2 regions of the Enterocloster lavalensis genome follow, and region 1 is predicted to be linked to the other one. Evidence: riboswitches for the same ligand, from Rfam matches in the RefSeq annotation. Region 1 holds a riboswitch; the other holds the start of a gene.
The links. A riboswitch is a leader RNA that binds a small molecule or an ion and turns the genes downstream of it on or off. The one in region 1 is predicted to bind FMN.
Positions count from the first base shown of each region.

Region 2: another riboswitch for FMN. It lies ahead of ACK2JC_RS01735 (ECF transporter S component); the one in region 1 lies ahead of ACK2JC_RS24680 (ECF transporter S component).

Region 1 is NZ_CP176637.1:5,491,814-5,495,342, reverse strand. Features, by position in the region: gene ACK2JC_RS24690 (4Fe-4S binding protein) at 1-609, opposite strand, end outside; gene ACK2JC_RS24685 (helix-turn-helix domain-containing protein) at 793-1,122, shown strand; gene ACK2JC_RS24680 (ECF transporter S component) at 1,125-1,790, opposite strand; FMN riboswitch at 1,941-2,065, opposite strand; gene ACK2JC_RS24675 (pyridoxamine 5'-phosphate oxidase family protein) at 2,084-2,479, opposite strand; gene ACK2JC_RS24670 (M13 family metallopeptidase) at 2,761-3,529, opposite strand, start outside.
Region 2 is NZ_CP176637.1:415,897-419,425, reverse strand. Features, by position in the region: gene ACK2JC_RS01740 (ADP-ribosylglycohydrolase family protein) at 25-963, shown strand; FMN riboswitch at 1,003-1,118, shown strand; gene ACK2JC_RS01735 (ECF transporter S component) at 1,297-1,977, shown strand; tRNA gene ACK2JC_RS01730 (tRNA-Leu) at 2,092-2,175, shown strand; gene ACK2JC_RS01725 (ABC transporter ATP-binding protein) at 2,373-3,107, shown strand; gene ACK2JC_RS01720 (SufB/SufD family protein) at 3,139-3,529, shown strand, end outside.

The sequences.
Region 1 (3,529 bases):
CGGGCAGATTTCCACGCAGTTTCCGCAGTGCAGACAGTGCTCTGCCTGGATTTTAAAGGGCGTCCGGCTGCTGTCGATGCAGTTCTGGGGACATTGGGACAGACAGAGGCCGCAGCCATCGCAGTCCGCTGTGATGTGATAGCCCTCCTGCTGCTGTCCCTGCACATCCCCCTCCCCCAAACGGAAGCTTCGGCGGATAATGGGCTTGGCGGATAAGTCGAAATACTCTCCCCGGCCCTCGTACAGCCGGAACACCTCCAGCGCCCGGCGGCTCTCGCAGGTGGGGTAAATCTCCGCCATATAGGGATTTTCCTCAAAGACCTGATCCAGCAGGCAGCCTCCCATATTCGCCACCCGGCCGCGGACGGACACCGCTTTTTTCTCCATAGAACCCTCGCCGCCGGTCATGCCGCTAATCGCCACATAGCGCTGTTTCATCAGCTGCCGGTAAAACTCTTTCCCTTTGGCCGTGATAAAATACAGGCTGTTCTCATCCACAAGCATAATATCGATCACCCGGGTCACAGGCAGCCCATCCTCGTCCACGGTGGCGAACACGGTGGAATGAATCTCCTCTTTTAAAATCCTCAGATAATCTCTGGTCTCCATAACGCTTCATCCTTTCCTGAATCCATATCCCTTATCCCATTTTAGCGCCGCCGCTCTTTCCCGTAAATTACGCACTGAAAAGTGGCATAGTATCAAAAGTATACTGTTAAGCTTGCCAGCCGTCCCGTAGTGGTATATAATAGTCTTAAACAGTTATTTAGATACCAAGGAGGTGTTGGACCGATGGAAACGAATACCAGGAAAATGCCGGACTGCCCCGTGGAAATCACCCTGCAGCTGATCGGCGACAAGTGGAAGGTGCTGATCATCCGGGACCTGCTGACCGGCACCAAGCGCTTTAATGAACTCATGCGCTCGGTCACCGGGATCACCCAAAAGGTCCTGACCAGCCACCTGCGGGCCATGGAGGCCGCCGGGCTGGTCAACCGAACAGTCTATGCCGAGGTACCGCCCCGGGTGGAATACACCCTGACGGAGACCGGCTACAGCTTAAAGCCCATTTTGGACAGCATGGTGGCCTGGGGCGACGGCTACAAAAAGAAAATCAACTGACCTCAGTCCGACCAGCCCTTTAACAGCCGTCTCAACCGCTTGTAGACAAGAAACGCAATGACGGAGACACTGGCGTATTTAAACAGGTTGAAGGGCAGCATGGAGAACAGCATCATGGAAAACAGGTCCGTCACCCACGGGGAGGTGGCCCTTGCCATGGCCACGATGCTGTCCATGCTCATTCCGTACAGCCGGGCATAGACCGGAAAGATCAGGAACAGGTTGTAAAGCAGGGCCGAGGCGGCCGCGCAGGCTGTGGCCGCGGCCAGGGAGAGGGCCGCTCCCCTGCGGGTGTGCCACCTGCGGTACAAAAGCACGGCGGGCAGCATGTAGCTGACGCTGCCGATCATATTCGCCAGCTCCCCAACGCCCATGGTGACGGTGCCTTTCAGCAGAAAGCTCAGGCCGATCTTCACCGCGATGATCCGCATTCCAGCCAGCGGCCCCATGATAAATCCCCCCAGAATCACCGGCAGGTCGGAAAAGTCCATTTTCACAAATCCCGGCGCCAGCGGCACCGGAAATTCCATTGCCATCAGCACCGCGCTGACGGCTCCCATAAACGCGCTCAAAACCAGGGGCCTGACTGCGATGCCTCCGGCCCTGCTCTTTGCTGCTGTTTTCTCTGCAAGCGCTTCCCGCGCTGCAGCTTGGCATGTTTGTTTCATCTTGACGCCTCCTTCATGTTTGACCCCCCGGCCCATTGCATACGACAAAAAGACCCGGGATCTCATCTCCCGGGCCGGAATGCCGCCAAATACGCCGCCTGCGCTTGCGGCCTGACATCCAGACACAACGCTGCGGCATCGATTGCCGTTTTTCCTCTTTTCCCATCCGGACTATACCGTCGGTTCCGGAATCTCACCGGATCAACCGCAGCCATTGGCCGCCGCTCGTGGACTGTCACCACCGGTCAGGAATTTCACCTGCCCCAAAGAGATTGTGTTTATGTAATTTCAGATCAGAATTCATAGGGCGGATTGCCGGAGAAATCAGCGATCACGCCGTGGGGATCTTCCAGATAAAACACCTGGAAAATCGGATTGTCCGCCCTGGCGTACTGCCCCTTTACAATCGGGTTGGCCATGCAGGCTTCCTTCACCTTCATGTTGTTCTCAAACACCGCTTTGCCGTGCAGGCGCAGCCAGGCGAAACCGGCGTCGGACACGCTCACCTCCACCTGCGGGTTGGCCTGCATATCCTGATAAACGTCCTTTTGGCTGTTGGTACAGAACCAGAGCTTCCCGTCCTTCTCAAAGCAGAACATAAACGGGCGGCACTTTGCCTTCCCATCCCTGCCCACGGTAGCCAGATACTGCACCGGATTTGCCTGCAAAAATTCTATCACTTTTTTCATAAAGTTTCAATCCTTTCCCTCAAATCAATTTTTATTCAAACCTTTTACCGTCAGGAACGGCCGTTTCCTATGACTGTATTATAGATCGGTACAGCCTTTGAGGGAAGAACGCACTTTCAAGTGGGATAGGTTCCTTTTAGATACTTAATATCTTTTTAATACTATTAAATACCGCACCCCTAAGCGTCGGGGCCGTTAGGCGGCCAACGCCAGCAGGCTGCGGCGGTGGCCCCTTACATTTGACAAAAAGTACGCCTCGTACCGGGTCGGATAACCTTTTTCTACCAGATTCCAACCCGCTGTTCCGGCGCGAGATACATTTTGTCCCCCTCCCTGAGCTGAGGATAGGCCAGATAAAATGCGTCGGTGTTGCGCAGAACCGCGTTGACCCGGACTTTTGCCGGGGAGTGCACATCCGTGTTCAGCCGCCGGATCATGGCCTCGCCCGTATATTTGGAGGCCCAGATGGTGGCAAACCGGGTGAACAGCGCCCGCAGTCCGTCCGTGTCGTCCCCCACAATGGAGGTGACGCAGGAAAGGCTTCCCAAATCCGCGATGTTCTCCCCCAGCGTCTGCTCACCGTTTACAAAACGGCCCTCAAATCCCTCCTGTCCGTCGTAATAGTCCGCCACCTTCCCGGCCAGGACCCGGAAATTCTCCAGGTCCTCTTTGGTCCACCACATCTTGTAATTTCCCTTCTCGTCGTACATGGCCCCGGAGGAATCGAATGCGTGGCTGATCTCGTGGGCGATCACCATGCCGATCCCGCCCATGTCGGTGGCCAGATCTGCCTCGGGACTGTAAAACGGCTCCTGCAGGATTCCCGCCGGAAATACAATTTCATTGCCCGAGGGATTGTAGTATGCGTTGACCGTCTGGGGCGTCATGGCCCATTTTTCCTTGTCCACCGGCTTTTTCCCTTCCTCCAGGTCGAAGGTCGTCTCCGCGCGCATAAGCGCCAGGACGTTGCCGATCAGCGTCCCGCCCTCCTCCGGCGGGGTGATCCTGGCCGTAGCGTGGACGTCCGTAAAATGGTCGGGATATCCCACC
Region 2 (3,529 bases), 1.4 Mb from region 1:
AGTACCAAGCCAGAGGGAGACAATTTGAGAAACATATACGATGGTATAATTGGACTTGCCACAGGCGATGCCCTGGGGGTCCCGGTTGAGTTTATGTCCCGCGAATGTATAGCAAGGAATCCGGTTAAATCGATGCGGGAATACGGGACACATCATCAGCCTATGGGGGTATGGTCTGATGATACAAGCTTAACACTAGCGCTGTTAGATAGCATGGTTCAATGTAAAGCAATTAATTATACAGATATCATGGACAAATTCTCGGCATGGTTATTGTATGGAGAATACACTGCCTTAGGAGAGGTCTTTGACGTTGGAAATGCCACCAGCAAAGCCATAATGAATTATGGGCGCGGAATTGCCCCATTGGAATGTGGTGGTAAATCAGAATATGAAAACGGAAATGGCTCGCTCATGCGAATTCTTCCAATCGCCTATTATCTATACAACCATCAGGAACTCAGCATTGATGTCCAAATGGAGTTAATACACAATCTATCGTCTCTGACCCACGGACATAGCAGGAGCCAGGTTGGTTGTGGGATTTATGTGATGGTTGCAATCAGTTTAATTGGCGGGACTGATCCGATAGCGGAGTGTGTTCGAAATGGAATACAGACTGCCTTTGATTATTATGACAGAATCGGTGAAATAGAAATAAGGAGTTATAATCGGCTTAAGAGGCTGGATGAATTCAAACGGTTGCCGGAGGAACAAATCCAAAGCAGCGGATATGTGGTTCACACTCTGGAGGCTGCATTGTGGTGTCTGTTAAATTCGTCGTCCTATCAGGAATGCGTACTAAAAGCAGTTAATTTGGGAGACGATACGGATACGGTTGGAGCTGTGGCCGGAGGTTTGGCGTCAAGTTTTTACGGAGCCGACCAAATACCGGAAGAATGGATCAATGTAATTGCAGGCAGAGAATATATAAAAGAATTATGCTCAAACACACTTGCATAAATAACCCAAAAGCGTTATAATAACCACAACTGAATAAGATTATGTCTTCAGGGCAGGGTGAAATTCCCGATTGGCGGTACAGTCCGCGAGCGCGCGAGCGTTGACCCGGTGAAACTCCGGGACCAACAGTATAGTCTGGATGAAAGAAGATGTGTCAGCATAGACGGGGCGGCTGCATTTTGCAGCGGCCAAATGATGCACCGGATATTATTTGACACCTGAAAGGCATATTGCTTTTCAGGTGTTTTTCTGTCAGCCAGGCGGTTTCAACCGTCTGACCGGCGGTACCGGACCGGCGGAATCCGGCAAATAATTCATTCGGAGGTAGAAACTATGAACAGCAACGCAAACGTAACTGCAAACACAAAGTCCGGCACGGACGCCAGGACAAAACGGATCACAACGGTGGGAATGCTCTGTGCCATCGCCTTTCTCATGGTGCTGTTTTTCCGCATCCCGGTAGTTCTGTTTCTGAGCTATGAACCCAAGGACGTGATGATTACGATCGGCGGCTTTATGTTCGGCCCCTGGACGGCCATGGTGATCTCCGTGATCGTCTCCTTTATCGAGATGGCTACCATCAGCAGCACCGGAATCATCGGCTGTGTGATGAATATTCTGGCCAGCTGCTGCTTCGCCTGCCCGGCCGCCTATCTCTACAAACGCGACCACACGTTAAAAGGCGCGGCCATCGGCCTTGTGTCGGGAATCGTGCTGGCAACAATCGCCATGCTTCTATGGAATTACTTACTCACCCCTATCTACATGGGATATCCCAGAGATGCGGTGGAAGCGCTGCTGGTGCCGGTATTTCTTCCCTTCAACCTGTTTAAGGGCGGCCTGAACACGGCCTTCGTCCTTTTACTTTACAAGCCCATTGTAACAGCTCTGCGCAAGGCGGGCCTCGTTCCGCCGTCGGTGCACAACGTCAAGCAGCACAACATGGGAGTGCTGTTGGTGGTGGGACTGATTTTTGTGACCTGCGTTTTAATGTTCGTGACACTGAAAGGATGATACAGGCGGGGGAAGGTACAGAACGAAAAATTCATTTTTTCCTCAAAAGTAATTGACAAATCCCCCATATTCCCTTATAATAACCTTCGTCGCCTGTGATAACAGGCGCGAAATGCAGAAGTGGCGGAATTGGCAGACGCGCACGGTTCAGGTCCGTGTGGTAGTAATACCTTGTGGGTTCGACTCCCATCTTCTGCAGGCGCAGAAAAGGCGGAAAGTTCATCAGAGCTTTCCGCCTTTTATAATCCGTAAAACTGTTGCAAATGCAACAGACATTTCCTGGAAGCCCAGGTAAAATAAGGATAGTAAAAAAAGGAAAAATAGTGTATACTGTAGGTTGTGGCTGCATTTGCAGCGATCCAGAGTGTTAAAAAACAGAGAGGCAGGAGAAGGCTATGCTTACATTAGAGAATCTTACCTTCGACGTCAATGACGACGAGGGAGGAAAAGGGATTATAAAGGATTTGAACCTGACCATCGGAGACGGAAAATTTGTGGTGATCACAGGCCCCAACGGAGGCGGAAAGTCCACCACGGCCAAGCTGATCATGGGCATCGAGAAGCCCACCAGCGGAAGGATTCTGTTCGACGGCCAGGATATCACAGATATGAATATTACCGACCGGGCGAATCTTGGAATCAGTTTTGCGTTCCAGCAGCCCGTGCGTTTTAAGGGCGTACAGGTCCTGGATCTGATCCGTCTGGCGGCGAAGAAAAAGCTGTCCGTAACCGACGCCTGTCAATACCTGTCCGAGGTGGGGCTTTGCGCCAAGGATTACATCAACCGCGAGGTGAACGCCAGCCTGTCCGGCGGCGAACTGAAGCGCATCGAGATCGCTTCGGTGCTGGCCCGGGCTTCCAAGCTCTCAGTTTTTGACGAGCCGGAAGCGGGAATCGACCTCTGGAGCTTTCAGAATCTGATCCAGGTGTTCGAGCGTATGCGCAAAAATACAAACGGGTCCATCCTGATCATTTCCCATCAGGAGCGGATTTTAAATATAGCGGACGAAATCGTGGTGATCGCGGACGGAAAGATTGTCAACCACGGTTCCAGGGACGAGATTATGCCCCAGATTATGGGCACCGCCTCCGCGGTGGATGCCTGCAGCAAGTTTTACAATCAGGATTAAATCGCCGTACGGAAAAGGAGATGAATCGAAAATGGATGAAATTCAAGAGAGAATATTGATGGAAGTTGCGGACCTGCACGGGGTTCCGGAGGGCGCTTACAATATCCGCGCCAACGGCAAGCTGGCCAGCCGCAGCACCACCGCAAATATTGATATCACCACCAAGGAGGATGTGAGCGGAATCGACATCCGCATAAAGCCCGGCACAAAGCATGAGAGCGTGCACATTCCGGTAGTGGTCAGCGAGAGCGGGCTGAAGGATATGGTTTACAACGATTTTTACATCGGCGAGGACTGCGATGTGGTCATCGTGGCCGGCTGCGGCATCCACAACTGCGGCGACCAGGACGCGGAGCACGACGGCATCCACCGCTTCTATGTGGGCAAAAACGCTAAGGTAAAATACGTGGAGAAGCACTACG